Regions from separate parts of the Streptomyces sp. NPDC007991 genome, predicted to be linked through region 3. Evidence: riboswitches for the same ligand, from Rfam matches in the RefSeq annotation. Region 3 holds a riboswitch; each other region holds the start of a gene.
What was found. Region 3 has a riboswitch for cyclic di-AMP ahead of ACFZDA_RS21535 (NlpC/P60 family protein). Riboswitches for the same ligand answer to the same signal wherever they lie in the genome.
Positions count from the first base shown of each region.

Region 1: another riboswitch for cyclic di-AMP. It lies ahead of ACFZDA_RS11270 (transglycosylase family protein); the one in region 3 lies ahead of ACFZDA_RS21535 (NlpC/P60 family protein).
Region 2: another riboswitch for cyclic di-AMP. It lies ahead of ACFZDA_RS38765 (transglycosylase SLT domain-containing protein); the one in region 3 lies ahead of ACFZDA_RS21535 (NlpC/P60 family protein).
Region 4: another riboswitch for cyclic di-AMP. It lies ahead of ACFZDA_RS00580 (peptidoglycan DD-metalloendopeptidase family protein); the one in region 3 lies ahead of ACFZDA_RS21535 (NlpC/P60 family protein).

Region 1 covers NZ_JBIBJD010000003.1:601,941-609,711, forward strand. Annotated here, with positions in the region: gene ACFZDA_RS11250 (SurA N-terminal domain-containing protein) at 1-550, shown strand, start outside; gene ACFZDA_RS11255 (nucleoside triphosphate pyrophosphohydrolase) at 653-1,630, shown strand; gene ACFZDA_RS11260 (cytochrome P450) at 1,677-2,951, shown strand; gene ACFZDA_RS11265 (transglycosylase family protein) at 3,104-4,063, shown strand; cyclic di-AMP (ydaO/yuaA leader) riboswitch at 4,292-4,458, shown strand; gene ACFZDA_RS11270 (transglycosylase family protein) at 4,463-5,134, shown strand; gene eno (phosphopyruvate hydratase) at 5,400-6,680, shown strand; gene ACFZDA_RS11280 (septum formation initiator family protein) at 6,783-7,259, shown strand; gene ACFZDA_RS11285 (DUF501 domain-containing protein) at 7,311-7,771, shown strand, end outside.
Region 2 covers NZ_JBIBJD010000020.1:125,265-133,035, forward strand. Annotated here, with positions in the region: gene ACFZDA_RS38755 (GNAT family N-acetyltransferase) at 1-951, opposite strand, end outside; gene ACFZDA_RS38760 (Cof-type HAD-IIB family hydrolase) at 1,123-1,971, shown strand; gene ACFZDA_RS38765 (transglycosylase SLT domain-containing protein) at 1,935-2,714, opposite strand; cyclic di-AMP (ydaO/yuaA leader) riboswitch at 2,718-2,892, opposite strand; gene ACFZDA_RS38770 (polyprenyl synthetase family protein) at 3,398-4,408, shown strand; gene ACFZDA_RS38775 (outer membrane lipoprotein carrier protein LolA) at 4,640-5,893, shown strand; gene ACFZDA_RS38780 (ATP-binding cassette domain-containing protein) at 5,935-6,915, shown strand; gene ACFZDA_RS38785 (ABC transporter permease) at 6,902-7,771, shown strand, end outside.
Region 3 covers NZ_JBIBJD010000007.1:187,434-195,204, forward strand. Annotated here, with positions in the region: gene ACFZDA_RS21510 (PspC domain-containing protein) at 1-201, shown strand, start outside; gene ACFZDA_RS21515 (LuxR C-terminal-related transcriptional regulator) at 198-941, shown strand; gene ACFZDA_RS21520 (NlpC/P60 family protein) at 960-2,027, opposite strand; gene ACFZDA_RS21525 (hypothetical protein) at 2,449-2,802, shown strand; gene ACFZDA_RS21530 (hypothetical protein) at 2,780-3,793, opposite strand; gene ACFZDA_RS21535 (NlpC/P60 family protein) at 3,904-5,073, opposite strand; cyclic di-AMP (ydaO/yuaA leader) riboswitch at 5,082-5,255, opposite strand; gene pcrA (DNA helicase PcrA) at 5,546-7,771, shown strand, end outside.
Region 4 covers NZ_JBIBJD010000001.1:145,025-152,795, forward strand. Annotated here, with positions in the region: gene ACFZDA_RS00565 (DNA topoisomerase (ATP-hydrolyzing)) at 1-969, opposite strand, end outside; gene ACFZDA_RS00570 (insulinase family protein) at 1,366-2,763, shown strand; gene ACFZDA_RS00575 (insulinase family protein) at 2,760-4,148, shown strand; cyclic di-AMP (ydaO/yuaA leader) riboswitch at 4,341-4,504, shown strand; gene ACFZDA_RS00580 (peptidoglycan DD-metalloendopeptidase family protein) at 4,518-5,303, shown strand; gene ACFZDA_RS00585 (FCD domain-containing protein) at 5,493-6,188, shown strand; gene ACFZDA_RS00590 (HPr family phosphocarrier protein) at 6,348-6,629, opposite strand; gene ACFZDA_RS00595 (GNAT family N-acetyltransferase) at 6,804-7,771, shown strand, end outside.

The sequences.
Region 1 (7,771 bases), on a different contig from region 3:
GGCGGCCGTGGTGGGCGGCCGGCGGATCACCGTCTCCCAGCTGGAGGACCGCGTCGGGGAGGTACGCGCGGCCCAGCGCGCGGCCGTGCGGGACGACGCCCAGTACCAGCAGGCCATCGCCGGCACCGGCACGCTCACCCGCGACACCCTGCACACCATGGTCCTCGACCGGGTGCTGCACCGCGCCGCCCAGGACGCCGGTGTGACCGTCACCCGCAGGGAGATCCAGGAGATGCGGTCCGGCCTTGAGCAGCAGGCCGGCGGCGCCAAGGCGCTGGAGACCACCTGGCTCCAGCAGTACGGCATCCCGCCGCAGCGCCTGGAGGAGAACCTCCGCCTCCAGCTGGAGGCCCAGAAGCTCGCCCGGAAACTCGGCACCGACACCAACCGCCCCGAGTTCTGGAAGGCCCTGTCCGAGGCCTCCAAGGACCTGAACGTCGACCTCAACCCGCGCTACGGCACCTGGGACGTGCAGAAGAGCAGCCGCGCCGACGCGAAGACGCCGTGGGTGCGGGACGTGTCGGCGGCGCAGGCGCAGCAGAACATGTAGGGCCCCGGGATCAAGGGCCCGGGCCCAGGGCCCAGGGCCAGGTGTCCAGGAGGCCTGTGGATAACTTCCGGGGCTGTCGGCGGCGTGGGATAGCTTCGAATCGTGAACGCCAACAGCCCCGAAGCCACCGCCGCCCCCGGCCGCATCGTCCTGCTCACCACCAGCCACCGTGTCGCCCCCGGCCTGCTGTCCTGGCCCGCCTGGCGGGCGCTGCACGCGGCCGGCCGGGTGCTGTGCGCGGACGGCGCGCACCCGCAGCTGCCGTATCTGCGCGAGGCGGGCATCTCCGTCGAGGAGGCGTCCCCGACGGCCGAGGAGCTGGTCGACGCCTGCGCCGGCGGGCGCACGGTGGTGGTCGTGGCCACGGGCGAGGGCGAGCCGGCCCTGACGGACGGCCTGGCCCGCCTAGCCGGCACCGGCCGCGTCGCCATGCCCGAGCTGGAGCTGCTCCCCGCCTCCTACGACCTGCCCGGCGCCCGCCTGCTCGATCTCGTCCAGGTCATGGACCGCATCCGCGCCGAATGCCCGTGGTCGTCCCGGCAGACGCACCAGGGCCTGGCCAAGTACGGCATCGAGGAGGCGTACGAACTCGTCGAGGCGATCGAGGAGGGCGACCGCGACGAACTGCGCGAGGAGCTCGGTGACGTCCTCCTCCAGGTCGTCTTCCACGCCCGGATCGCCGAGGAGGACCCGGAGGCCCCCTTCTCCGTCGACGACGTCGCCGCCGGCATCGTCGCCAAGCTGATCCACCGCCACCCGCATGTCTTCGGCGACGCGACGGCCACCACGCCCGAGGAGGTCAAGGCGCACTGGCTGCGCACCAAGGCGGTCGAGAAGCAGCGCAGCTCGGTCACCGAGGGCATTCCCCTCGGCCAGCCCGGCCTGGCCCTCGCGGCCAAGCTGGCGTCCCGCGCCCGCACAGCCGGCCTGGACATACCGCTCCCGCCGGTCGAGGGCATCGGCTACGACCTGCTGGCCCTGGCGGTCCGCGCGGAGTCGGAGGGCGTGGACCCGGAAGCGGCCCTGAGAGCGGCGGCCCGCGCGTACCGGGACGCGATCAGGGAGGCGGAGCAGGGCTGAGACCGGCCGAGGGCAGGGGGGAGGCGGAGCCCGATACCGTCGGGGAGTGACCGACCAGCCCCAGCCCAGCACCCCGCCCGCCGCTCCCGACCTCTTCACCTGGGAGTTCGCGAGCAACCCCTACCCCGCCTACGCCTGGCTGCGCGAGCACGCCCCGGTGCACCGCACCAAGCTGCCCAGCGGCGTGGAGGCCTGGCTGGTCACGCGGTACGCCGATGCCAAGCAGACGCTCGCCGACCCCCGGCTCTCCAAGAACCCGGCGCATCACGACGAGCCCGCGCACGCCAAGGGCAAGACCGGGATCCCCGGGGAGCGCAAGGCCGAGCTGATGACGCATCTGCTCAACATCGACCCGCCGGACCACACCCGGCTGCGGCGGCTCGTGTCCAAGGCGTTCACGCCCCGCCGGGTCGCCGAGTTCGCGCCGCGGGTGCGGGAGCTCACCGACACCCTGATCGACGGCTTCGCGCGGAAGGGGTCCGCCGACCTCATCCACGAGTTCGCGTTCCCGCTCCCCATCTACGCCATCTGCGACCTGCTCGGTGTCCCCCGCGAGGACCAGGACGACTTCCGCGACTGGGCGGGGATGATGATCCGTCACCAGGGCGGGCCCCGGGGCGGCGTGGCGCGGTCCGTGAAGAAGATGCGCGGCTATCTCGCCGACCTCATCCACCGCAAGCGGGAGGCGCTGCCCACCGAGCCCGCCCCCGGCGAGGACCTCATCTCCGGGCTGATCCGCGCCTCCGACCACGGTGAGCACCTCACCGAGAACGAGGCCGCGGCCATGGCCTTCATCCTGCTGTTCGCCGGGTTCGAAACGACCGTGAACCTGATCGGCAACGGCACCTACGCCCTGCTCACCCACCCCGGGCAGCGCGCGCGCCTCCAGGCGTCCCTCGCCGCCGGGGAGAGCGGCCTGCTGGAGACCGGCGTCGAGGAGCTGCTGCGTTACGACGGCCCCGTCGAACTCGCCACTTGGCGGTTCGCCACCCAGCCGCTGACGCTCGGCGGGCAGCACATCGCGCCCGGCGACCCGGTCCTCGTCGTCCTGGCCGCCGCGGACCGGGATCCGGAGCGGTTCGCCGATCCGGACGCGCTCGATCTCGCCCGCCGTGACAACCAGCACCTCGGCTATGGCCACGGCATCCACTACTGTCTCGGCGCCCCGCTCGCCCGCCTGGAGGGCCAGACCGCGCTCGCCGCGCTCCTCACCCGCCTCCCGGACCTGCGGCTCGCGGCGGACCCGGCCGAGCTGAGATGGCGCGGCGGTCTCATCATGCGCGGGCTGCGCACGCTGCCGGTGGAGTTCTCACCGGCCTAAACATGACACGCCGTCATGACTGTGATCTTCACGTGATCTGCGCGGCATGAACTTGTGACAAGTGATCGACTGCCGATACGTTCACCCATCATCAGCGCGGCCCAGGCACCCTCCGCCGCGCCGGTCACTGCTGTCTCGCGAAAGGTCTCCGTATGCTCTCCGGGAACGGTCGGCACCGTCGCCCCCGCCAGGCTCCGGCTCTCCTCGTCGCGGCCGGGGTAACCGGCTCCGCCATCGCGATCCCGCTCCTCGGGGCCTCCGGTGCCAGCGCGGCCGACGGTACGACCTGGGACCGGGTCGCGGACTGCGAGACCGGCGGCGCGTGGAGCCAGAACAGCGGCAACGGATACTTCGGCGGCCTCCAGTTGTCCCAGGAGGACTGGGAGAACCACGGCGGTCTCGACTACGCCCCGAGTGCCGACCTGGCCAGCCGCTCCCAGCAGATCGCCGTGGCCGAGAGAATCCTCGCCGACCAGGGTGTCGGCGCCTGGCGCACCTGCGGGCTGCTCTCCGGCCTGGAGCAGGACAAGGACTCGGACACGTCCGACTCGTCCGGTTCCTCCGACTCCTCCGACTCCTCCGACTCCTCCGATCCGACGGACTCGCCCGGACTGCTCGACTCCTCCGAGTCGTCCTCCGACAGGCAGTCGACCTCGGAGGACGAAACCGCCAAGTCCGACAATTCATCCGATTCCGCCGATGCCTCGACGCGGGACCAGTCGCCTGCCCCCGAGAGTGACCAGCCCGACAACTCCCGTCAGGGCGACGACTCTTCGGCACCCGCCGAACCCGAAGCCGGACCCGAACCCGACACCACCGCCGGCCGTCACCGCGGCCCCAGCGCCGATGAGGGCACCGCGGCCGAGGACGGCCGTACGTCCGGGTCCGCCGGACGGCACGCCTCGCGCGACGGCGGGGCCTCCCGGGAGGCGACGGACGGCTCCTACACCGTTCGCCCCGGCGACAGCCTCTGGTCCATCGCGAACTCTCTTGACCTCAGCGGCGGATGGCACGCCCTCTACGCCGGGAACGAGACGGCCGTCGGCACCGACCCGGACCTCATCCGCCCCGGTCAGAAGCTCACCGTAGGGGTCGAAGCGGACGAGAAGTAGCCGGTGGGGCAGTCCGGAAACGGCGGCGGAAGTCACCCCGAAACCGCGCGAGTTCATGTCACCGTTTGCGTCTGATGTCCCTTATCGGTGCGGTGAGAGATAGATCTCAGAAGCCCTGATCGTCTTTGGAATTCCGCGGATCGCGTGTCTACGGTCATGACCGCTCGCCACCGCGAGCCCCGGCTGCCGCAACGCCGAATCCTGCCAGCGGCCGCACGGGAACAGTCGTCGCGTCAAGCGCCGCAGGCAGGAGCGGGGGACCCAAGGTAAGTGCCCGACCGGCCGGTTGTGCCGGAAGGGCTTGGGGTGAAGCCGTGTCCCGGGAGGGACGCGGCCGGGCAACTCAACCGGCCCGAACCCGACAGCTCACCTCGCAGGCGTCGGTGAGGGGATCTCTCCATGCTGTTTTCCGGCAAGGGCACGCACCGCCGTCCGTCCAAGGCCTCTCGGGTCATCGCCATCGCCGGTGTCACCGGTGCCGCCGTCGCCGCCCCGCTGATGGCGTCCGGCAGCGCCTCCGCCGCCACCGCCTCCGAGTGGGACGCCGTCGCCCAGTGCGAGTCCGGCGGCAACTGGTCCATCAACACCGGCAACGGCTACTACGGCGGTCTGCAGTTCTCCGCCTCCACCTGGGCCGCGTACGGCGGCACCCAGTACGCCTCCACCGCCGACCAGGCGAGCAAGGACCAGCAGATCCAGGTCGCCGAGAAGGTCCTCGCGAGCCAGGGCAAGGGTGCCTGGCCGGTCTGCGGCAAGGGCCTGTCGAGCGCCGGCTACAGCGGCGGCTCCGCGCAGGGCGGCGGCTCCACCGAGACCCGCCAGAGCGAGCAGCAGCCGGCCTCCCGCTCCGATGAGCGCCCGGCCCAGACCCAGAAGACCGTCACCACCCCGACCGGCAAGAAGGTCAAGAAGGGCGACGGCGAGTACAAGGTCGTCAAGGGTGACACCCTCAGCTCCATCGCGACCGAGCAGAAGGTCGAGGGCGGCTGGGAGAAGCTGTTCGAGCTGAACAAGGACATCATCACGGACGCCAACCTGATCTACCCGGGCCAGCAGCTGCACCTGAAGTAAGCAGCGGCCCACCCCCGTCCCCACGGGCTCCCCGCCCCGGTGCGTCATCCCCCGTGCGCACCGGGGCGGGGTTTTTTCTGCCGGTCTTTGCGAACCGGCTTTGTTCCGTTCGGAAACAATTTACTCTCGGTTCTGTCCATGGGGTGGGCGACCCGGTGGCCGATCGCCCGGAGCCGGTTAGGCTCATGTCGCGAGCCACCGCGGCCCGCGCCTCGCCGGGTCCCCGCGGCCCGCGTACCCGCGTCACATGAAGAAGGAGATGCTCGTGCCGTCCATCGACGTCGTCGTAGCCCGGGAAATCCTGGACTCCCGAGGCAACCCCACGGTCGAGGTCGAGGTCGGCCTCGACGACGGCAGCACCGGCCGTGCCGCCGTCCCGTCCGGCGCCTCCACGGGCGCCTTCGAGGCCATCGAGCTGCGCGACGGCGACTCGAACCGCTACCTCGGCAAGGGTGTGGAGAAGGCCGTCCTCGCGGTCATCGAGCAGATCGGCCCGGAGCTCGTCGGCTACGACGCCACCGAGCAGCGCCTGATCGACCAGGCCATGTTCGACCTGGACGCCACCGACAACAAGGGCTCCCTCGGCGCCAACGCCATCCTCGGCGTCTCCCTCGCCGTCGCCCACGCCGCCTCCGAGGCCAGCGACCTGCCGCTCTTCCGCTACCTGGGCGGTCCGAACGCGCACCTGCTGCCGGTGCCGATGATGAACATCCTGAACGGCGGCTCGCACGCCGACTCCAACGTGGACATCCAGGAGTTCATGATCGCGCCGATCGGCGCGGAGTCCTTCTCCGAGGCCCTGCGCTGGGGCGCCGAGGTCTACCACACGCTGAAGAAGGTCCTGAAGTCGAAGGGCCTGGCCACCGGCCTCGGCGACGAGGGCGGCTTCGCCCCGAACCTCGGCTCCAACCGCGAGGCCCTCGACCTCATCCTGGAGGCGATCAACGAGGCCGGCTACACCCCCGGCGAGCAGATCGCCCTGGCGCTCGACGTCGCCGCGTCCGAGTTCTACAAGGACGGCGTCTACACCTTCGAGGGCAAGGAGCGCTCGGCCGCCGAGATGACCGAGTACTACGCGGAGCTCGTCGACGCGTACCCGCTCGTCTCCATCGAGGACCCGCTGTTCGAGGACGACTGGGAGGGCTGGAAGACCATCACCGCCAAGCTCGGTGACAAGGTCCAGCTCGTCGGCGACGACCTGTTCGTCACCAACCCCGAGCGCCTGGCCCGCGGCATCGAGGAGGGCGCGGCCAACGCGCTCCTGGTCAAGGTCAACCAGATCGGCTCGCTGACCGAGACCCTCGACGCCGTCGAGCTGGCCCAGCGCAACGGCTTCAAGTGCATGATGTCCCACCGCTCCGGCGAGACCGAGGACGTCACCATCGCGGACCTGGCCGTCGCCACCAACTGCGGTCAGATCAAGACCGGCGCCCCGGCCCGCTCCGAGCGCGTCGCCAAGTACAACCAGCTGCTGCGCATCGAGGAGATCCTCGACGACGCGGCGGTGTACGCCGGCCGCAGCGCCTTCCCGCGCTTCAAGGGCTGACCCGGCCCGTAAGTAGCAGCGTCGTACGTACGTCCCCGTACTCGGTCCCGTACCGTGTCCGGGGACGTACGCGCGTATGACGGCGGAGCGGGAGGCGGACAGATGGCCGTGAAGGACCGGGACCGGTTCTCCACCGCGACCAGGATCCGGCTGCTCGGCGAGCAGACCGCGGCCCGGGTCTACCGCTCCCAGACCAAGCGCCAGGCCCGCCGCTCCCGGCTGACCGGCCGGGCCGCGCTGCTCGCCCTGGTGATGTGCTCGCTGATCGTGGCCCTGGCCTACCCGATGCGGGAGTACGTCTCGCAGCGCGCCGAGATCGACGACCTCCAGCGCGAACAGCAGCAGGCCCGCCAGCGTGTCGAACGGCTGCGCGACCAGAAGGCGCGCTGGCAGGACGACGCGTACGCGGAGCAGCAGATCCGGAAGCGGTTGCACTACGTCATGCCGGGGGAGACGGGGTTCATCGTCGTCGACCCGCACGCGGCGAAGCAGTCGCACGCCGACCTCGGGGCGGCCGACCGCCCCTGGTACTCGAACGTCTGGGACGGGGTCGACAAGGCCGACGCCTCCGACCAGTGACCCGACACCCAGCCAGTGACCTGAACCCAGAAAGACAGCCTGAACACAGTCATGGAAACGCCCCCGCCGACCACCCCGCGCACCGAGCCCACCGACACGGACGTCGAGGCCTTCAAGCAGCAGCTCGGCCGGCCCCCGCGCGGCCTGCGCGCGATCGCGCACCGGTGCCCGTGCGGACAGCCCGACGTCGTCGAGACGGCCCCGCGGCTGCCGGACGGGACTCCGTTCCCCACGCTGTACTACCTGACGTGCCCGAAGGCGAACTCGGCGATCGGCACGCTGGAGGCGAACGGCGTGATGAAGGAGATGACCGAGCGGCTGGCCGCGGACCCGGAGCTGGCGGCGGCGTACCGGGCGGCGCACGAGGACTACATCCGGCGCCGTGACGAGATCGAGGAGCTGAAGAACTTCCCCAGCGCGGGCGGCATGCCGGACCGGGTGAAGTGCCTGCACGTGCTGGTGGCGCACGCGCTGGCCGCGGGGCCGGGCGTGAACCCGCTGGGCGACGAGGC
Region 2 (7,771 bases), on a different contig from region 3:
CGGACGCGTCACCGCCCCCTCGTACACGGGCAGTTCGCCCGTCTTCAGCGCGTCCTTGTACTCGGCCGCGCCCCGCCCCAGGTCGAGCATGCCGATGCCCTCGGCGGCCGCCGCCTCGGCCATGCGCAGGTGCAGCACCAGACCCGGCGAGTACTTCGCGAACTCCGGGTCGTAGGCCGGGAACCAGCAGGCCAGGACTGACGCCGAACGCAGTCCGAAGTGCGCGGCGACGGGCTGCTGACCGGCGTACAGCACGGACAGCGTGCCGGTGCACTCCGGTGCCCGGGTCTCGGCCAGCCGCCCCACCAGCCGGGTGATCCACTCCTGGGCGAACCGGTCCCGGCGGCCCGTCCTTCGGTACTGCGCCGACTTCCACTCCATGAGCGTGCGCAGCGCGGCCGGTTCGCGTTCGTCGAAGACGAACCGCAGTTCGCCGACCTGCCGGCCCAGCCTGCGCTCCTTGGCCAGGGTGGTCTTCAGGAACTTCGGCGACTGGGCGCGCAGCACCGACTCGTACGTCTCGTAGCCCTTCTCCACGTCGATGACGTAGGTGGCGTGCTCCTCGGCCGCGTGGGGGACGAACAGCCGCTGTTCGGCCTCCAGGTTGTCGAAGGCGAAGCTCGACAGCGCGCAGCCCCGCAGCAGTTGGCCCGTGTCCAGACGCAGGCCGGGCCGCAGGATCGCGCCCTGCGCGTCCGAGACGCCGAGTCCGATCGCCCTGCCCTGCCCCAACGGGCCCCGCTCATGGGGCAGGAAGCCGGCCGGCTCCAGCCCCTCGTACACCACCGCGACCCGCGCCCGGGGCCTCACCAGGCCGACGGCTTCGGTGAACTCCGGTTCCATGAAGGGGTTGCGCGGTGTCTCCGACGCCGCGCGCAGCGCGCGCCAGCGCTCCTTCTCCCCCTCGCCGAGCTCCCCGGGCACCCCCACACGAACACGCCCACTGCTCAACTCGACCCCCCGATCAAGTCCCCCCTGGACACATGGAAGGTACCGCCCGAGACGCCCTCGGCGGTAGGTAGCGGGCGATGTTGTTGCCAACCGGTGCAGAGGCCTTCAACCGGGCACACGGTGTGCGCCGCGCGATGAAACGGAGGGGCGCGCTGTCCGTATTCTCTGATCATGGCCGCACCCATCGCATATTCACTCATCGCCACCGATCTGGACGGGACGCTGCTGCGCGGCGACGACACCCTGTCCGACCGGTCCCTCGCCGCGCTCATGCGGGTGGTGGACGCCGGGGCCCAGCACCTCGTGGTGACGGGCCGGCCGGCACCGAGAGTGCGGCCGCTCCTGGACGACCTCGGCTGCGGGGGGCTCGCGGTGTGCGGGCAGGGCGCGCAGGTGTACGACGCCGGTGCGGACCGGCTGCTGTGGTCCATCACCCTGGACCGGGAGCTGGCGGAGACCGCCCTCGGCAAGATCGAGGCCGAGGTGGGGCAGGTGTACGCCGCGGTCGACCAGGACGGGGTCGACGGCCTCACGCTCATCGAGCCCGGCTATCTCATGCCGCACCCGACCCTGCCGGCGGTACGGGTCGACCGGCGCGACGACCTGTGGGGCGAGCCCATCAGCAAGGTGCTGCTGCGGCATCCCCACCTGTCGGACGACGAGTTGGCGACGACGGCCCGCTCGGTTGTCGGTTCACTGGCGACGGTGACGATGTCGGGGCCCGGCACGGTCGAGCTCCAGCCGTGCGGCATCACCAAGGCCACCGGCCTGGCGCTGGCCGCCGAACACCTGGGGCTGCGGCCGGCGGACACCATCGCCTTCGGGGACATGCCCAACGACATCCCGATGTTCGACTGGGCCGCCCACGGTGTCGCCATGGCCAACGCCCATCCCGAACTCAAGGCCGTGGCCGACGAGATCACCCTGTCGAACGAGGACGACGGCATCGCCGTCGTCCTCGAACGACTGCTGGACGGGACGGCTCAGTACGGGCCGTTGACGTTGTCGATCGAGCCGTAGCGGGCCGCCGCGTAGTTGCAGGCCGCCGTGATGTTGGCGACCGGGTCGTACGGGTCGAAGGAGGTGCCGGCCACGTGGTAGGCGGCGAAGGTCGGGTCGATGACCTGGAGCAGACCCTTGGACGGGGTGCCCTGGGCGGCGTTGGAGTCCCAGTTGTTGATCGCCTGGGGGTTGCCGGACGACTCGCGCATGATGTTGCGGTAGATGCCGTCGTACGAACCCGGAATCCCCTTCTGCGCCATGATGTCCAGCGCCTCGCGGATCCAGCCGTCCAGGTTGTCCGGGTAGGTCTTCGCGGAGGCCTGGGTGGCCTGGGCGACGCCACCCGCGGGCTTCGCGGCCGGCTTGGCGGGGGCGGAGGACTTGGTCGCCGTCTTCGTCGCGGCGTCCGCCTTGGCCGTCTTCACCGTGAGCTTCAGACCCGGGTGGATCAGCTGCGGGTTGTCGCCGACGGCGGCACGGTTGTCCTTGTAGAGCTGCTTCCAGCCGCCCGGCACGTCGTATTTGTCCGCGATGCGGGCGAGGGAGTCGCCCTTGGCGACGGTGTACGTGAGGGACGTGGCGGGCTGGGCCGCCTGCGGCACGGACTGCGCGACGGTGGGCGCGCTCCGGGCCGGCTCGGCGGCGCCGGCCTGCGTCGCGCCGATCAGCGGCAGGGCGAGGGCCGCTCCGCCGGTGCCGATGGCCACGACACGACGGGTGAGCCGACTGGTTCTGGTGCGACGGTGCTTGCCTCGGGGCATGGCGATGTTCCTCTCCGCCGCCTGCGAGGTGAGCTGTCGGGTTCGGGCCGGGAGGTGCCCGGCCGCCCACGGCGCTGTCGCTCCGTGGGCGGCTTCACCCCGAGCCGGTCCGCTGTGCGGACCGGCGACGTACCTGGGTCCCCCGCTCCTGCCCTGCGTGAGTGGGTGGGTTCGTGTGGGAAGTCCGGGCGGGGGCAGGATTCGGCGTCCGCCGGACAGGCCCGGAACGTATGCGAGAGCACATGTCGGGAACAAGCACCGGAGTCACATATCGAGTGGTTGACCTTGGTCAGGGGCTTATGGGGCACTTGATCCTTTGCTGAAGCCAAGGCTCAACTTGCGTGCGGCGGAAGGGGGTACGGGCCGGTGCCGGAGTGGGGCGTCACAGGGGATAACGTGATTCAACTCACTGATCACGAGTCCTTGGGGCAATGTGCGCGAAGGGGATTCGCTTACCTATTGCGGCAAATCGCACATAGGCCATTACCTCCCGGTAAGTCGATAAATGTCTGCTCTTATGAGCTGATCAAAAACATAGCGGTCGTGATCGGATACCAACCGGCCTGTAACCCTGGGCGCTGGTGGTGATCGAAAGGTGACCGGATACGCTGACTCGAGTGATGGCAGCGACCTATCGACAAACCGTGTGATCACCGGCAGACACAGCAGACAGGAGACCCCTCGTGACCGACGTCGGGCCGTTCGGGCTGAGCGTGCGGGACCAGGCTCTGGAAGCCGATGTCCAGACCGGGTTGGCGGCTGTCGAGGAAGGCTTGCTCGAGGCCACCAAGAGTGAGGTGCCCTTCATCACGGAGGCCGCCCAGCACCTGGTCCGGGCCGGCGGCAAGCGGTTCCGTCCGCTGCTCGTGATGCTCACCGCCCAGTTCGGCGACCGGTACGCGCCCGGGATCGTGCCGTCGGCCGTCGTCGTGGAGCTGACCCACCTCGCCACGCTGTACCACGACGACGTGATGGACGAGGCCGCCGTGCGGCGCGGGGTGGCGAGCGCGAACGCCCGCTGGGGCAACTCCGTCGCGGTCCTCACCGGTGACTTCCTGTTCGCCCGCGCCTCGCACATCCTGGCCGACCTCGGCCCGGAGGCGGTGCGGGTACAGGCCGAGGCGTTCGAACGGCTGGTGACCGGCCAGATCCTGGAGACCGCCGGACCGCAGGACGGCCGCGACCCGGTCGAGCACTACCTGGACGTGCTGGGCGGGAAGACCGGCTCGCTGGTGGCGGTGTCGTGCCGTTTCGGCGCGATGATGTCCGGCGCCGACGAGACGGTCGTGGATGTGCTGACCCAGTACGGCGAACGGCTCGGCGTCGCCTTCCAGCTCGCGGACGACGTCCTGGACATCGCCTCCGACTCCCACGAGTCCGGCAAGACGCCCGGCACCGACCTGCGCGAGGGCATCCCCACCCTGCCGGTGCTGCGGCTGCGCGAGCGCGCGGCCCGGCTCGGACTCGCGGACGACATCGCCCTGTGCGAACTGCTGGACTCCGATCTCACCGACGACGACCGGCACGCCGAGGCCCTGCGCCTGCTGCGGGCCCACCCGGCGCTGGAACAGGCCCGTCGGGACACCGTCCGCTACGCCCAGGACGCCCGCTCGGCACTGGCGCCGCTGCCCGAGTGCGCCGCGAAGACGGCCCTGGTGGAGCTGTCGGACGCGGTGGTGCACCGGGCCGGCTAGCGCGTTTTCCCCCACGACCCCTACGGGTCGGGGGAGAAGCCGCCCTGTCGTGTCATACCGCAGCAGTACGTGGAGTTGAGCCCCGGGTCTGACGTATCTCGCCCGCCGATTTGGTCAGATGGTCACCACGGAAAAACACCACTCCTCACCAGTTCGGGTGAGAATGGCGGCTCAGGGACGAGTGCGTGCACGACACGGACAGCCGCCGCCGACCACGGAGGTAGGGCACACATGGCACCGTACGCATCCGACGACAGCACGACCGCCGGGGAGGTCGACGAGCAGCGCTCCGGGCGGCGCAAAGCCGCGCGGTACATCGTCCCGGTCACGGTGGTGGGGGTGGCGGCCGCGACGATCGGGCTGGTCCCCGCACTCGCCGACTCCGGTGACCCCGACCTCCCGAAGATCACCGCACAGCAGCTCATCGAGAAGATCGCCAAGTCGGACGTCCAGCAGCTGTCCGGCACCGTGAAGATCAGCACGGACCTCGGCCTGCCGGACCTCGGCGGGCTGGAGAGCAGCCTGATGTCCGGTGCCGCGAGCCCGGACCGGGGCGGCTCCTCGGCCGACCCGACGGCCAAGCTCACGGAACTGGCCTCCGGCACGCACACCCTGCGCGTCGCGGCCGACGGCCCGGACAAGCAGAAGCTGTCGCTGCTGGAGAACGCCGCCGAGTACAGCATCGTCCACAACGGCAAGGACGTCTGGGGCTACGACAGCAAGTCGAACGAGGTCTACCACGGTACCGCCTCCGACAGCCCGGAGCGCGGCAAGGACCAGCAGCCGCCGGCCACGCCGAAGGACTTCGCCGAGGAGGCGCTGAAGGCCACCGGCGACACGACCTCCGTGACCGTGGACGGCACCGCCCAGGTCGCCGGCCGGGACGCCTACAAGCTGGTCATCAAGCCCAGGCAGTCCGGCTCGACGGTCGGCGCGGTCACCGTGGCCGTGGACGCGAAGACCGGCATGCCGCTGAAGTTCACGCTGACCCCGGCGAGTGGCGGCGCCGCCGTCGTCGACGCGGGCTTCACCAAGGTCAGCTTCGGCAAACCGGCCCCGTCGACCTTCGACTTCACCCCGCCCAAGGGTGCGAAGGTCACCGAGGAGAAGGACGCCGGCAAGGACTTCCGCAAGGGCTCCGGCAAGGAGTTCGGAAAGGGCTTCGAGAAGGGCGGGCCGCGCGAGCACGCCCCCAAGGCCGGGGAGCACCCCGGCAAGGGCCCCGACGGCATGAAGACCATCGGCGAGGGCTGGAGCTCCATCGCCACCTTCGACACCGGCGGCGAGGGCGTGCCCTCGGGCAAGGCCGGCGGCGAGTTCGGCGGCTTCATGGACTCGCTCGGCGACAAGGTCACCGGCAAGTTCGGCTCGGGCACGGTCTTCTCCACCCGCCTGGTCAACGCCCTGATCACGGACGACGGCAAGGTCTACGTGGGCATGGTCACCAAGGACGCGCTCGTGAAGGCGGCCGACACCGGGAAGTAAGTCCCGAACTCCCGCGGGACTCGGAGAGAACGAGGAAGCCGATGGGCGACGCGTCCGCCACGGAGCCGGAGCAGCGGGGCGATCCGGCCGGGGAACCGGTCATTGCCACCCGCGCGCTCACCAAGCGCTACCGCGGCGGACAACTCGCCGTCGACGGCCTCGACCTGACCGTCCCGGCGGGCAGCGTCTTCGGCTTCCTCGGCCCCAACGGCTCCGGCAAGACCACCACCATCCGCATGCTGATGGGCCTCATCGAGCCCACCTCCGGCACGGCGACGGTGCTCGGGCAGCCCATGCCCCGGGCCACCCGCGCCGTGCTGCCGCACGTCGGCGCCCTCATCGAGGGCCCGGCCCTGTACGGCTTCCTCTCCGGCCGCGACAACCTCATCCGGTACGACTCCGCCGACCCGGCCGCCGATCCGCGCACCCGGAAGGCCCGGGTCGCCGCCGCGCTGGACCGGGTGGGCCTGACGGCCGCCGCGGGCAAGAAGGCCAAGGCCTACTCGCTGGGCATGAAACAACGCCTGGGCCTCGCGGCCGCACTGCTCCAGCCGCGCCGGCTGCTCGTGCTCGACGAGCCGACCAACGGCCTCGACCCGCAGGGCATGCGCGAGATCCGCACGCTGATACGGGAGCTGGCTTCGGACGGCACGACCATCTTCCTCTCCTCTCACCTGCTCGACGAGATCGAGCAGGTCTGCACGCACGCGGCCGTGATGACGCAGGGCCGCCTCATCACCCAGGGCGCGGTCGCCGAGTTGTCCGCCGGGGCACGCGGCCGGCTGGTGGTGACCACGCCGGACCCGGCGGAGGCGGCCCGGGTGCTGAAGGAGCAAGGCGTCGGCGACGTCGTCGTCACGGACGACCGGGTGACCGGCGAACCACCGGAGCACGACCTCGCCGAGGTGAACGCCGCGCTGGTCACGGCCGGTGTGCGGGTCCGCGGCTTCACGGTCGAACGTGCCTCGCTGGAGGACGCGTTCGTGGCGCTGACCGGGGAGGGTTTCGATGTCGCGGGCTGAAGCCGCAGGGGCCGTACGGCCGGTGAGTCCGCTGTGGACCTTCGGGCTGCTGCGCAGCGAACTCACCACCACCTTCCGGCGCTGGCGCACCCTCGCGCTGCTGGCCGTGCTGGCGGGCGTGCCCGTCCTGGTCGGCATCGCCGTCAAGGTGGAGACGAGCGACGGTTCGTCGCCCGGCGCCGGCGGGGGACCGGCGTTCATCTCGCAGATCACGAACAACGGCCTGTTCCTCGTCTTCACCGCGCTGGCCGCCACCCTCCCGTTCTTCCTGCCGATGGCGATCGGTGTCGTCGCGGGCGACGCGATCGCCGGCGAGGCGAACGCCGGCACGCTGCGCTACCTGCTCGTCGCCCCGGCCGGCCGCAGCCGCCTGCTGCTCACCAAGTACGCGACCGTCGTCATCTTCTGCCTGGCCGCCACCCTCGTGGTGGCCGTCTCCGCGCTCACGGTCGGCGCGCTGCTGTTCCCGCTCGGCGATCTGACGACCATCTCGGGCACACAGATCAGCTTCGCCGAAGGCCTGGGCAGAGCCCTGCTGATCGCCCTGGCCGTCGCCGCGTCACTGATCGGCGTGGCGGCGCTCGGGCTGTTCGTCTCGACGCTCACGGGCAGCGGCATCGCGGCGATGGCGACCACCGTCGGTCTGCTCATCACGGTCCAGATCCTCGACCAGATCCCGCAACTGCACGCCCTCCAGCCGTACTTCTTCTCCCACTACTGGCTGTCCTTCGCCGACCTCATGCGCGAACCCGTCTACTGGGACGATCTGGCGAAGAACCTCGGCCTCCAGGCCCTGTACGCGGCGGTGTTCGGCTCGGCGGCCTGGGCGCGCTTCACGACGAAGGACATCACCGCG
Region 3 (7,771 bases):
GAGGGGAGGACGGTCTTCGTGTCCGTCCGGGACCGCGGCCCCGGCTTCGACCTCGACTCGATACCCGCCGACCGGATGGGTGTCAGGGAATCGATCATCGGCCGCATGGAGCGCAACGGCGGTACGGCGCGGCTGCGCGCGGTGCCGGACGGCGGCACGGAGGTCGAGCTGGAGATGGAGAGGGCGGAGAAGACGTCATGAGCGACCCGACCGAGGCGAACGGAACGGCGGGATCGGCGGAGGCGGCCGGGCCCGCGGAGTCGGACGGCGGCACCGGAGGGCGTCGCGTGCGCGTGGTCCTCGTCGACGACCACCGCATGTTCCGGACGGGGGTCCAGGCCGAGATCGGCCAGACCGAGCAGACCGGTGTCGAGGTCGTCGGCGAGGCCGCGGACGTCGACCAGGCGGTCACGGTCATCACCGCGACCCGGCCCGAGGTGGTCCTCCTCGACGTGCATCTGCCCGGTGGCGGCGGTGTCGAAGTGCTGCGCCGCTGCGCTCCGTTGATGGCCGACGCCGAGCAGCCCGTCCGTTTCCTCGCGCTGTCCGTGTCGGACGCCGCCGAGGACGTGATCGGCGTGATCCGCGGCGGAGCCCGCGGGTACGTCACCAAGACGATCACCGGCACGGACCTGGTGGACTCCATCTTCCGTGTCCAGGAGGGCGACGCGGTCTTCTCGCCGCGGCTGGCCGGGTTCGTCCTCGACGCCTTCGCCTCCACGGACGCGCCGCCCGTCGACGAGGACCTGGACCGCCTCACCCAGCGCGAGCGCGAGGTGCTGCGGCTCATCGCCCGGGGGTACGCGTACAAGGAGATCGCCAAGCAGCTGTTCATCTCCGTGAAGACGGTCGAGTCGCATGTCTCGGCGGTCCTGCGCAAGCTCCAGCTCTCCAACCGGCACGAGCTGACGCGCTGGGCGACGGCCCGCCGGCTGGTGTGACCCCGGGCGCCGCCCTGGTCACACCACTCGGGTGGCGCCCGTGAACGGCATTTCGTCGAGCGGCGCGACCCGGACCGGCGCGGAGGGGTTCGGGGCGTGGATCATCCGGCCGTTGCCCACATAGATGCCGACGTGACTGATGCCGGCGTAGAAGAAGACCAGGTCCCCGGGGAGCAGTTCGGAGCGGGAGACACGGCGGCCCGCGTCGATCTGGGAGTACGTCGTGCGGGGCAGGGAGATGCCCGCGGAGCGGTACGCGGCCTGGACGAGGCCCGAGCAGTCGAAGGCGTTCGGTCCGGTCGCGCCCCAGACGTAGGGGCTTCCGAGCTTCTGGTAGGCGTAGGACACGGCGGCGGCCGCACGGGAGTTGGGCGCCTGCGCGCTGCCGGCCCCGGGGCCGGTCAGGTGGTCACGCGCAGCCGTCGAGGAGCGTGAGGCACGGGCCGTACCCCTCGTGTCGCCGATGCGGGCACGTTCCTGCACGGTGAGCCGGGACAGCAGCTGACGTGCGGAGCCCAGCTTGCCGCTGATCGTCTTCTTGTGCCGTCTCAGTTCCGTCTGCCGGGATTTCAGGGAGGTCAGTTCGATGCGGGCGGCCCCGCGCAACTGCTCGATCTCCCGGAGCTGCCGCCGGACGCGCGCGACGTCGGCCTGCTGCCGGTTTCCGGCCCGTTCGGCGAACTCGGCGTTGTCGAGGTACCGGTCGGGGTCGTCGGACAGGACGAGCTGGAGCGCGGGGTCGAGACCGCCCCCGCGGTACTGGGCGGCGGCGACCGAACCCAGCGCCTCGCGTGCGGAGTTGAGGCGCTCCTCCTTGCGTGCCGCCTGGTCCTGGAGGTCCTTCAGCCGCTCTCCTGCCGCCTGGGCCTTCTCCTTCGCGCCGTTGTACTTCTCGGCGGCGACCTCCGCTTCCTGGTACAGCTCGTCCACCTTGGCCTTGACCTGGCTCGGGGTGAGCTCGGGTTCGGCATGTCCGGTGCCGTCGAAGCCCGTCGCGGTCGCCGCGCCCGCGAGGGCGATCGTGGCGGCCGTACGGGCCGTGTTGCCGCTCGCGGAGCGCCGGCGGGGCTTGCGGTGCGCTGCCACCTGGGGCCACGTCCTTTCCTGCGACCGCCGACGGGTGCGTACGGCCGCCAGGGGGAGCGGACGGGCGGCCTGCGCGTCCGGCGGCGGCCCGCACAGGGGAAGCGGACCGGCACCGGATTTCTCGGCGGTGGTGTCCGACTGCCGCCCCTGGCCCGGGCGGCGGTGGGGAGCCGGGCACCTGGGGCAGGACGCTAAACCGCGCCGCGGCGGCCCGGTGGCGGGTGCGCGGAAGTGTCCCGAGAGGACCGGTGGTGACCGTATGCGACCGTGATCTTGTCTCGCCGCCGTCAACTTAACTCAGCGTGATGATCAATACGCCGAATCATGGGTGTGAGGCGCGGACGGGTGCTATAGGGCGCATATATGCATCCGAAGGGCCGGTGTCGGGCGGCTGTGGAGCCCCTGATTAGGCTCCGGCCTCATGGACGTACTCATCCACCTCTTCGTCGGCCTCCACATCATCGGCATCGCCTCGCTCCTGGGCGGTTTCCTCACCCAGATGAAGGCGATGGGCGAGGGCACCGCCCGCTACACCCCCGCGATGCTGCACGGCGCGCTGACCATGCTGGTCACCGGTGTGATCCTGGTCGGCCTCAACCAGGCCGACGACCAGTCCGTGAACAACATCAAGATCGGCGTCAAGCTGGCCCTGCTGATCGTGATCCTCGGCCTGGTCTACGTGAAGCGGGACGACGAGAAGGTGGACAAGGGCCTGTTCGGCCTGGTCGGTGCGCTGACCACGGCGAACGTCTTCATCGCCGTGCTCTGGACCTGACCCGGCCCGGCACGACGTAGGCCCGGGCCGACGCGACCGCCCAGGCGGCGATCCCGAGCCATCCGGCGACCGAGACCCACAGCAGTACCTCCCCCAGGCCGTCGAGCCAGGAGACGTCGAGGGCGGCGGCGACGGCCAGGCTCGCCGTGGCCGTCTTGGCCCAGGTGAACACGGTCGCCCAGCGGCGGATGTCGGTGCGGGGCCGGGGCCGCAGGAACTCGGCGGCGAGCAGGACGGCGCAGCAGGCCAGGGTGAGCACGAGCAGCGCGACGGTCACATGGCGCAGGATGCCGCGGTCGTCGACGTTCCACAGGTACAGGCGCGCGCTGTCGGAGCTGATCAGCCGCGCCCCGGCCAGCGCCGACAGGGCGAGCGCCCCGCCCACGAGCCAGTGGTCGCCGCGCCCCTCGGCCACCTGCCGCACATCGAAGCGGGCCAGGGCGAGGAGGTACAGCACGAGCCCCAGCCAGAACAGCACGAGCGCCGCGTGGGCGAGCCAGGCCACCGACTCGGCGGCGGCGAGCGTGGCGCCGAGCACGGCGAGCCCCTGCGTGGCCAGGCAGCGCGCGAACACCGTCCCGGGCCTGCGCCGCCCCCCGTCCTGCACAGGTCGGGCCAGCGCGACGGGCCAGGGCAGCAGGGCCAGCACCAGCAGGGCCGCGGCCAGACCCTGCGCGCCGACCGCCGAGAAGCCGGTGCCGAGTACCGCCGTCGCCGCCACGGTGGTGAGGGTGGCCGTCGCCACGGTGTCCACCAGGCCCGGCACCCCCGCGTACGACCGCAACGTCGTGCCGGCCAGCGGCAGCCGCAGGGTGAAGTCCACGGCGAGCATCAGCCAGGCCGCGCAGGTCACACCGAGGGCGATACGGGAGAGGACGCCGTACCCCGCCAGATCCAGACCGACGGACAGGGTGCCGGTCGTCAGCACGGCTGCGCTGGCGGACGGTGCGCGCTGCGCCCACCAGGCGGTGGAGGGGGAGGGGCCGGGCATGGCCCGATGCTAGGAGGCGCCGCGCGCGTTGTGAGCGGGGCACGCGCGCGGGCGCCTCAAAAACGCGAGAGCACCCGCACGCGCGCGTGCCTTCAACGGCCTGCGGGACCTCAGGCCGGCCGCACCACGCTGTGGATCGCCGACTGGCCGTCGTAGTAGATCGACTCCTCGCGCACATAGGCGCCGGGCTTCGGGGCGTGGATCATCATGCCGTTGCCGATGTAGATGCCGACGTGGCTGATGTCGTCGTAGAAGAAGACCAGGTCACCGGGCTGGGCGTCGGCCAGCGAGACCGTGGTGCCGGCGTTGACCTGGTCGTAGGTCGTGCGCGGCAGGGTGACGCCCGCGGCCTTCCAGGCGGCCTGGGTGAGGCCGGAGCAGTCGTAGGAGCCGGGGCCGACGGCGCCCCAGACGTACGGCTTACCGATCTGCGCGCGGGCGAAGGCGAGCGCCTTCTCGGCCTTGGTGGCGTACGAGGAGTCGGCCGGGGCCGTCGAGGAGGACGTGCCGGAGCCCGCCGAGGAGGAGCCGCTGTCCTGTTGCTGGGCGGCCTGCTCCTGCGCCTTCTGCTGCGCGGCCTGCTGCCGGGCCAGCTCGGCGGCCTTGCGGGCGGCCTCCTGCTGCTTCTCCCGCTCGATCGCCGCGAGCCGCGCCTTCTCCTCGGCGGTCAGCTTCGACAGCAGTTCGCGCGCGTCGGCGAGTTTGCGCTGGACGGTGGCCTTGGCCGTCTTCAGGTCGCCCTGCGTGTCGGTGAGCGTCTCGAGGCTCTCGGTGGCCTCCTGACGCTTCTTCATCGTCTCGGACTGCTGGGTGACGTAGTCGTCGACCGCGACCTTCTGACGGCCGGTCATCCGGTCCATCAGCTGGGTCTGGTCGAAGTAGTCCTGCGGGGTGTCCGCGAGCAGGAACGTCGCCGTGTCCGGGGCGGAGGCGCCGGTGCGGTACTGGGCGGCGGCGAAGGAACCGAGTTCCTCCCGTGCCTCGTTGAGCTTCTGGGTGCGCTGGGCGACGTCGTCGAGGAGGGTGTCGACGCGCTTGCGCTGCTTGGTGGTCTTCTCCTTGGCCGAGTTGTACTTGTCGGTTGCCGACTCGGCCTGGCGGTACAGGTCGTCGACCTTCTTCTCGACTTCCTCGAGACTCGGCTTGTCGTCGGCCTCGGGGGCGGCGTTGGCCGACTGGGACAGCAGGGCGACGGATGTCAGGGCCGCCGTTGCCAGGGCGGGGGTCCGTATGCCTGCGACGCGCGTACCAGCGGGACGCGACTTGCGGTGCGACGCCAAGGGAGGCGACTCCTTCCATGCTCCGCCTACCGGGTTAGCTGTCGGGTTCGGGCGGGTACATCGGAAGGGTTGCCCTACGGCCGCCTCCGCGAAGGGAGTCCGGCCGATTCACCCCAGAGTTCTCGGTTGGGTCCCCGGCTCCGGCTGCCGCTGCGGCACACCGGACTCGGCGGAGGCCGCGCGGCCCGGCGACGTTCGCCGGTGGGGGTCGTGCGGCCTGCCCGCACGGTAGCCAACTCGTGTGGCCCTTGTGAAGGTTGATGGGCGATATGCCCGATACATTTTCGTGACCTTACCTGAGAGCGTCGCCGAGAGTCATCGGTGCAGGGGGGTTGGTCACGGGTTCGTCATAATTGTGACGGCCGTAGCGCTCCGTGACCATGCGGGGATGAAGGGTGACGAGGGGGTGCTTTCGGCGATGTTCTCAGGGCGGCAGCGGGCTGTCAGTGGGGCGCCCTAGACTCGGAGAGCGATGAGCAGCCTCTTTGACGACAGCTTCCTGGCGGACCTCCAGGCCCAGCGGGGCCCCGCGGACGAGCCCCCGCCGCCACCCGAGGACGATCATGTACCGGAGCCGGTTCCGGACGATCTGTTCGGCGGGAAGTTCGACGCGCCCCCGGACCGGGACACCTACTACCGCGACGGCGCCCCGCGCCCGCCGGTGGACACCGCCGCCCTCCTGGAGGGGCTGAACGACAACCAGCGCGCCGCCGTCGTCCACTCCGGCTCCCCGCTGCTCATCGTGGCCGGCGCCGGCTCCGGCAAGACCCGCGTGCTCACGCACCGCATCGCCCACCTGCTCGCCGAGCGGGGCGTGCACCCGGGCCAGATCCTCGCGATCACCTTCACCAACAAGGCCGCCGGCGAGATGAAGGAGCGCGTCGAGCAGCTCGTCGGCCCGCGGGCGAACGCGATGTGGGTGATGACCTTCCACAGCGCCTGCGTGCGCATCCTGCGGCGCGAGAGCAAGAAGCTCGGCTTCACCTCCTCGTTCTCGATCTACGACGCCGCCGACTCCAAGCGTCTGATGGCGCTGGTCTGCCGCGACCTGGACCTCGACCCCAAGCGCTTCCCGCCCAAGTCCTTCAGCGCCAAGATCAGCAACCTGAAGAACGAGCTGATCGACGAGGAGGACTTCGCCGCCCAGGCCACGGACGGCTTCGAGAAGACCCTCGCCCAGGCCTACGCGATGTACCAGTCGCGGCTGCGCGAGGCGAACGCCCTCGACTTCGACGACCTGATCATGACGACGGTCAACCTGCTGCGCGCCTTCCCGGACGTCGCCGAGCACTACCGCCGCCGCTTCCGCCACGTGCTGGTGGACGAGTACCAGGACACCAACCACGCCCAGTACGCCCTCGTCCGGGAACTCGTCGGCACCCGCGAACACCCCGTCGACGTACCGCCGGGCCCGGAGGACGTCCCGCCCGCCGAGCTGTGCGTCGTGGGTGACGCCGACCAGTCGATCTACGCCTTCCGTGGCGCGACGATCCGCAACATCCTCCAGTTCGAGGAGGACTACCCGGACGCGACGACGATCCTGCTGGAGCAGAACTACCGCTCCACCCAGACGATCCTCAGCGCGGCCAACGCGGTCATCGAGCGCAACGAGTCCCGCCGCCCCAAGAACCTGTGGACCAACGCGGGCGCGGGAGCCACGATCACCGGCTATGTCGCCGACACCGAGCACGACGAGGCGCAGTTCGTCGCCGACGAGATAGACCGCCTCACGGACGCCGGCGAGGCGAAGGCCGGCGACGTCGCCGTCTTCTACCGGACCAACGCCCAGTCCCGTGTCTTCGAAGAGGTCTTCATCCGCGTCGGCCTGCCCTACAAGGTCGTCGGCGGCGTCCGCTTCTACGAGCGCAAGGAGGTCCGGGACGTCCTCGCCTACCTGCGCGTGCTGGCCAACCCGGAGGACTCGGTGCCGCTGCGCCGGATCCTCAACGTCCCCAAGCGGGGCATCGGAGACCGCGCCGAGGCGATGATCGACGCCCTCGCCCAGCGGGAGAAGATCAGCTTCCCGCAGGCGCTGAAGCGCGTGGACGAGGCGTACGGCATGGCCGCGCGCTCCACCAACGCCGTCAAGCGGTTCAACACGCTGATGGAGGACCTCCGTACGATCGTCGAGTCCGGCGCCGGACCGGCCACCGTGCTGGAAGCCGTCCTGGAGCGCACCGGGTACCTCGCCGAGTTGCAGGCCTCCACCGACCCGCAGGACGAGACGCGGATCGAGAACCTCCAGGAACTCGCCGCCGTCGCCATGGAGTTCGAGCAGGAGCGCGGCGAGGAGGCGGAGACGCCAGGGGCTGCCGCCCCGGGGGGTACGCTGGCCGACTTCCTCGAACAGGTCGCGCTGGTCGCCGACTCCGACCAGATCCCCGACGAGGAGGACGGCGACGGCGTCATCACGTTGATGACCCTGCACACCGCCAAGGGCCTGGAGTTCCCGGTCGTCTTCCTGACCGGCATGGAGGACGGCGTCTTCCCGCACATGCGCGCCCTCGGCCAGACCAAGGAGCTGGAGGAGGAGCGGCGCCTGGCGTACGTCGGGATCACACGCGCGCGGGAGCGGCTGTATCTGACGCGGTCCACCCTGCGCAGCGCCTGGGGCCAGCCGTCGTACAACCCGCCCTCCCGCTTCCTGGAGGAGATCCCGCCGGCCTACGTGGAGTGGAAGCGGACGGGAGCCACCGCG
Region 4 (7,771 bases), on a different contig from region 3:
GAAGCCGTTCTTGATCTCGATGACCAGGCGCAGACCGTGCTCGCGGTCGGTGAGGTCCTTGACGTCGGCGATGCCCTGGAGCTTCTTCGAGCCCACCAGGTCCTTGATCTTGGCGATCACCTTCTCCGGGCCGACCGTGAAGGGCAGCTCGGTGACCACGAGGCCCTTGCGGCGGGCCGTCACGGGCTCCACGGCCACCGTGGCGCGCATCTTGAACGAGCCGCGGCCCGTCTCGTACGCGTCCCGGATGCCGGACAGGCCGACGATGCGGCCGCCGGTGGGCAGGTCGGGGCCCGGGACGTGCTTCATCAGGGCGTCGAGATCGGCGTTCGGGTACCTGATCAGGTGGCGGGCGGCGGCGATCACCTCGCGCAGGTTGTGCGGCGGCATGTTCGTGGCCATACCGACCGCGATGCCCGAGGCGCCGTTGACCAGGAGGTTCGGGAAGGCGGCGGGCAGCGCCACCGGTTCCCGCTCCTGGCCGTCGTAGTTCGGGTTGAAGTCGACGGTGTCCTCTTCGATGGACTCCGTCATCAGGCTCGTCGCCTCGGCCATCCGGCACTCGGTGTACCGCATGGCCGCCGGCGGGTCGTCGTTGCCCAGCGAGCCGAAGTTGCCGTGGCCGTCGACCAGGGGGACACGCATCGAGAAGGGCTGGGCCATGCGCACCAGGGCGTCGTAGATCGACGCGTCGCCGTGCGGGTGCAGCTTGCCCATCACCTCGCCGACGACGCGGGCGCACTTGACATACCCGCGCTCGGGGCGCAGGCCCATCTCGTTCATCTGGTAGACGATGCGGCGGTGCACCGGCTTGAGACCGTCGCGCGCGTCGGGCAGGGCGCGGGAGTAGATGACCGAGTACGCGTACTCGAGGAAGGAGCCCTGCATCTCGTCGACGACGTCGATGTCGAGGATTCTCTCCTCGTACGAGTCGTCGGGCGGCGGGGTCTTCGTGCTGCGGCGGGCCATCGCTGCCGGCTCCTTGCTGAAGCATTGAACGAGATCTGACGCCGACCATTGTGGACCGCCGCACTGACAACCGGGACCAGGGCCCGGCCTACGGGCCGCCCGGCGGGGTTTCGCAGGCGGGCCGCGGGTGCCGCTCGCCGGGCCTGGGCGGGGGAACGGGACACTGCCGGAGGACCGCCGCGCACCCGCCGGTCCGAGGTTTCCCGCCGGTCTTCCGCCGGCCCCGGGCCGGGCACGCCGTCACCACCCCACACGGCCTTTGGACGCTTCCCCCTCTCGCTGTGCGCGTGCGCCCCCCCGGGAACTTCACCAGGGCCCCGCACGCTTGCATACAGTGGCAGGACTCGCCAGGAAAACCGCGGTTCGAGCGACCGCGCCGCGATCGAAGGGACGTACATGCCCATGGGTCACACGGCCACAGCCCAGGCAGGCTCCGGGGGCCTGACAGCGACCGAGCACCGCCTGGCCAACGGCCTGCGCGTGGTGCTCTCCGAGGACCACCTGACCCCGGTCGCGGCGGTGTGCCTCTGGTACGACGTCGGCTCGCGCCACGAAGTCAAGGGGCGTACCGGCCTGGCTCACCTTTTCGAGCACCTGATGTTCCAGGGTTCCGCCCAGGTCAAGGGCAACGGCCACTTCGAGCTCGTCCAGGGCGCGGGCGGCTCGCTGAACGGCACCACCAGCTTCGAGCGGACCAACTACTTCGAGACCATGCCCGCCCACCAGCTGGAGCTCGCCCTCTGGCTGGAGGCCGACCGCATGGGCTCCCTGCTGACGGCGCTCGACGACGAGTCGATGGAGAACCAGCGCGACGTCGTCAAGAACGAGCGCCGGCAGCGCTACGACAACGTCCCCTACGGCACCGCCTTCGAGAAGCTGACCGCCCTCGCCTACCCGGAGGGCCACCCCTACCATCACACGCCGATCGGCTCGATGGCCGACCTGGACGCGGCCACCCTGGAGGACGCGCGCGCGTTCTTCCGCACCTACTACGCGCCGAACAACGCCGTGCTCTCCGTCGTCGGCGACATCGACCCGGAGCAGACCCTGGCCTGGATCGAGAAGTACTTCGGCTCCATCCCCGGGCACGACGGCAAGCCCGCGCCCCGGGACGGCACGCTGCCGGAGATCATCGGCGAGCAACTGCGCGAGGTCGTCGAGGAGGAGGTCCCGGCGCGCGCCCTGATGGCCGCCTACCGGCTGCCGAACGACGGCACGCGCGCGTGCGACGCGGCCGACCTGGCCCTCACCGTCCTCGGCGGCGGCGAGTCCTCCCGCCTGTACAACCGTCTCGTGCGGCGGGACCGTACGGCCGTGGCGGCCGGCTTCGGCCTGCTGCGGCTCGCCGGGGCGCCCTCCCTGGGGTGGCTGGACGTGAAGACGTCCGGTGACGTGGAGGTCCCGGTCATCGAGTCCGCCATCGACGAGGAGCTCGCCCGGTTCGCCGAGGAGGGCCCCACGGCCGAGGAGATGGAGCGGGCCCAGGCCCAGCTGGAGCGCGAGTGGCTGGACCGGCTCGGCACGGTCGCCGGCCGCGCCGACGAACTGTGCCGGTACGCCGTCCTGTTCGGCGACCCGCAGCTCGCCCTGACCGCGGTGCAGCGCGTGCTGGAGGTGACGGCCGAGGAGGTCCAGGAGGTCGCCAAGGCCTGCCTGCGGCCCGACAACCGCGCGGTGCTCGTCTATGAGCCCGTCGCCGAGGAGACGGGCGACGCGGAGACCGCCGAGGACGCCGACACCACCGAGAACACCGCAGCCGCGGCCCTGACCGAGAACGAGGAGGCGGCCAAGTGACCGAGCTCGCCACGATGGACTTCCACCCCCAGCCGCAGGCGGGCGAGGCCAGGCCGTGGGCCTTCCCGGCCCCCGAGCGCGGCACCCTCGGCAACGGCCTGACGGTCCTGCGCTGCCACCGCCCCGGCCAGCAGGTCGTCGCCGTGGAGGTGCTGCTGGACGCACCCCTGGAAGCCGAGCCGGCCGGCACCGACGGCGTGGCCACGATCATGGCCCGGGCCTTCTCCGAGGGCACCGACAAGCACTCCGCCGAGGACTTCGCCGCCGAGCTGGAGCGCGCCGGAGCCACCCTCGACGCGCACGCCGACCACCCCGGCGTGCGGCTCAGCCTGGAGGTGCCGGCCTCCCGGCTCGCCAAGGGGCTCGGCCTGATCGCCGACGCCCTGAGGGCCCCCGCGTTCGCCGACAGCGAGGTCGAGCGGCTGGTCCGCAACCGCCTCGACGAGATCCCGCACGAGCTGGCCAACCCCGCCCGCCGTGCCGCCGTGGAGCTCTCCAAGGAGCTCTTCCCGGCGGACTCGCGCATGTCCCGGCCCCGCCAGGGCACCGAGGAGACGGTCGCCGCGATCGACTCCGCGGCCGTACGCGCCTTCTACGAGAGGCACGTCAGGCCCGCCACGGCCACCGCCGTGGTCGTCGGCGACCTCACCGGCATCGACCTCGACGCCCTGCTCGGCGACACGCTGGGCGCCTGGACCGGCTCCGCGGCCGAGCCGCGCCCGGTGCCGCCGGTGACCGCCGACGACACCGGCCGGGTCGTCATCGTGGACCGCCCCGGCGCCGTCCAGACGCAGCTGCTGATCGGCCGGATCGGCCCGGACCGGCACGACCGCGTGTGGCCCGCGCAGGTGCTCGGCACGTACTGCCTCGGCGGCACCCTCACCTCCCGCCTGGACCGCGTGCTGCGCGAGGAGAAGGGCTACACCTACGGGGTGCGGGCCTTCGGCCAGGTCCTCAGGTCCGCCCCGGACGGGACCGGTGCCGCGATGCTCGCCATCAGCGGCTCGGTGGACACGCCCAACACCGGCCCCGCCCTCCAGGACCTGTGGACGGTGCTGCGCACACTCGCCGCCGAGGGACTGACCGACGCCGAGCGGGACGTCGCCGTGCAGAACCTGGTCGGCGTGGCGCCGCTGAAGTACGAGACGGCGGCGGCCGTCGCGAGCACGCTGGCCGACCAGGTCGAGCAGCACCTGCCCGACGACTTCCAGGCCACGTTGTACCGGCAGCTCGCCGCGACCGGCACCGTGGAGGCCACCGCGGCGGCCGTCAGCGCCTTCCCGGTGGACCGTCTGGTGACGGTGCTCGTCGGTGACGCGGCGCAGATCAAGGACCCGGTCGAGGCCCTGGGTATCGGCGAAGTCTCCGTCGTGGCCGCCGAGTAGCGGCACGCGCGCGTAGGGGCCCTGGTTGTCTTCTAAGGCACCAGGGCTCCTTTATGCCCGAATTGGTGCGGAGGTTGCCTGTCTGCCCTGTGGGATGCGCTACAAAAACCGGGATCCGTTTGGGAATTGAAAGTGGCCCCGCTTAGGTTCGTCCGGGCTGTCCGTCAGGCAGTGCGCCGCACCCGCGGCACCGGACAGTCATCGCCGAGTCCCCGTACGGCGCGAGCCAGGGGAGCCGGGGACCCACCGCAGTCCCTGGGGTGAATCGGACGCCCGCGCGAGCCGCGAGGGGGTCCGTAGGAGACCTTCCTGCTCCGAACCCGTCAGCTAACCCGGTAGGCGAGAAGGAAGGAAAGGACCAGGCACTCCATGGCGTTCACCCGCGCCACCGGGAAACATCGTCGTCCCAGCCGCATGCAGCGCGGCACGGCCCGCGCGGCGGGCGTCGCGGCCCTCGCCACCACCGGTGTCATCGGCACCGTGGCCGCTCCGGCCTTCGCCGCCGAGCCCTCCGTCGAGCAGACCGGCCTCACCCCCGTCGTCACCATGGGCGGCACCGTGGCCCAGCAGATCGACGCCCAGGCCGCCGCCCAGAGGCAGGCCGCCGAGGAGGCCGCCGCCAAGAAGAAGGCCGAGGAGGCCGCCCGCGAGCGGGCCGCCGAGGCTGCCAAGGAGGCCAAGGAGGCGGCCGAGAAGGCCCGCGAGGCCAAGGAGCGCGCCGCCCGCGAGGCCGAGCGCAAGCGCCTCAACACCTTCGTGCCCCCGATCTCCGGCTCGTACATCTCCACCGGCTACCAGGCCAGCAGCGGCCTGTGGTCCTCCGGCAGCCACACCGGCGTCGACTTCCACGCCGCCACCGGCACCTCCGTCCACGCGGTCGGCATGGGCGAGGTCGTCGAGGCAGGCTGGGGCGGTTCCTACGGCAACCAGATCGTGATCAAGATGAACGACGGCACGTACACCCAGTACGGCCACCTGTCGTCCATCGGCGTCTCGGTGGGCCAGAAGGTCACCCCCGGCCAGCAGATCGGCCTGTCCGGCGCGACCGGCAACGTCACCGGCCCGCACCTGCACTTCGAGGCCCGTACGAGCCCCGAGTACGGCTCCGACATCGACCCCGTCGCCTACCTCCGCTCGCACGGTGTGAGCGTCTGACGGCGTACCACTCCGCTTCCCCCGAGGCCCCGGCTCCCCGAGCCGGGGCTTTCGGCGTTTGTCACGTCCGGCTGTCCAAAAAATATCCATGGATTCCGGTCCGCCGTCGGAAATTCCGGCTCATTGCAATAGAGTCACGGAACACGTGTCACTCGTCGACGTTTCACGGGGATTAAACGGAGGTCGGTCATGCGCATTCCGGCGCACTCGGTGTGCACGGCCATCCGGGACGACATCGTCGCGGGTGTCTACGAACGCGGCGGCCGGCTGACCGAGGAACTCCTCGCCCGCCGCTACGGCGTCTCGCGTGTCCCCGTCAGGGAGGCCCTGCGCACCCTGGAGGCGGAGGGCTTCGTGGTGACCCGGCGGCACGCGGGTGCGTGCGTCGCCGAACCCACCGAGCAGGAGGCCGCCGACCTGCTGGAGATGCGGCTGCTGCTGGAGCCGCTCGGCGCGGCCCGTGCGGCCCAGCGCCGCACCGAGGCCCATCTGAAGGTCCTGCGCGGCCTGGTGAGGCTCGGCCAGGAGCGCGCCCGCCGGGGCAACAGCGACGACCTGCGCTCCCTGGGAGGCTGGTTCCACGAGACGCTCGCACAGGCCTCCGGCAGCCCCGCGCTGACCTCGATGCTCACCCAGCTCCGCCACAAGATCGCCTGGATGTACACGGTCGAGGCGCCGGCCGGGCCCGTGGAGTCCTGGACCGAGCACGGCGCGATCGTGGACGCGGTGGCGCGCGGGGACAGCGAGCGGGCGCGGGCGGTCACGGCGCTGCACACCGAGCGCGCGACGGCCGCACACCGGCTGCGTTTCGGCTCCGCCGGGGACCGGGCCGAGCGTGTGAGGAACTCGCAACATCCCGTAAACACGGCGAGCCTGCGGCATTAACACACGAGCCGTATACAAAGAGCAGGGTAATTCGCGGGGGATTATTTCTGCTGCCCCGGAACGGTGAATTCGCGACCCCTGACCGGAAATGGTGACCCGCGAGCCGGAATGGCGAAGGGCCCGCCCGATGAATTCGGACGAGCCCTTCAGGATGCGCACTCAGACGGTCTCGGGCAGTTCTTCGAGACCCTCGGAGACCAGCTTCGCCAGCCGGTCCAGGGCGGCGTCCGCACCCTCGGCGTCGGAGGCGAGGACGATCTCCTCGCCGCCCTGGGCACCGAGGCCGAGGACGGCCAGCATGGAGGCCGCGTTGACGGGGTTGCCGTCTGCCTTGGCGATCGTCACCGGGACGCCTGCGGCCGTGGCGGCTCGGACGAAGATGGAGGCGGGGCGGGCGTGGAGGCCCTCGGCCCAGCCGACGTTGACGCGGCGCTCAGCCATGTGTTGCTGCCCTTCGGTTTTCAGGGTTGTCTAGACCAGTTTCCCATACGTGAAGCTGCCGGGGCAGTCCTGATGCACCGCCCCGGGTGCCGTCGGATCGCGGCCTCGACCCGACTGACGCCCTCCACAGACTGCCTCGCGCCGTTGTCAGACGCCAGACGTACTCTGGGGCCCATGCAGACCTCGCCGGACCGGCACGAGTATCCCGCCCACTGGGAAGCCGACGTGGTGCTGCGCGACGGCGGCACCGCGCGCATCCGGCCCATCACCGTTGATGACGCCGAGCGCCTGGTCAGCTTCTACGAGCAGGTCTCCGACGAGTCGAAGTACTACCGCTTCTTCGCGCCGTACCCTCGCCTGTCCGCCAAGGACGTCCACCGCTTCACGCACCACGACTTTGTGGACCGGGTGGGACTCGCGGCCACAGTCGGCGGCGAGTTCATCGCCACCGTACGCTACGACCGGATCGGCGCGGACGGAACGCCCGCGTCCGCGCCCGCCGACGAGGCCGAGGTCGCCTTCCTGGTGCAGGACGCCCACCAGGGCAGGGGCGTCGCCTCCGCTCTCCTCGAACACATCGCCGCCGTCGCCCGCGAGCGCGGCATCCGCCGCTTCGCCGCCGAGGTGCTGCCCGCCAACAACAAGATGATCAAGGTGTTCACCGACGCCGGGTACACCCAGAAGCGCAGCTTCGAGGACGGCGTCGTCCGTCTGGAGTTCGACCTCGAACCCACCGACCGCTCCCTCGCCGTGCAGTACGCGCGCGAGCACCGCGCCGAGGCCCGGTCCGTGCAGCGGCTCCTCGCGCCCGGCACGGTCGCCGTCATCGGAGCGGGGCGCACACCGGGCGGCGTCGGCCGCAGCGTCCTCGGCAACATCCGCGACGCCGGGTACACCGGCCGCCTCTACGCCGTGAACAGGGCACTGCCCGAGGAACAGAAGGAACTCGACGGGGTCCCCGCCCACCGCTCTGTGCGGGACATCGACGGCCCGGTCGACCTGGCGGTCGTCGCCGTGCCGGCCGAACACGTGCCCGAGGTCGTCACCGAGTGCGGCGAACACGGCGTACAGGGGCTGGTCGTGGTCTCCGCCGGATACGCCGAGAGCGGCACCGAGGGGCGCGAACGCCAGCGCGCGCTCGT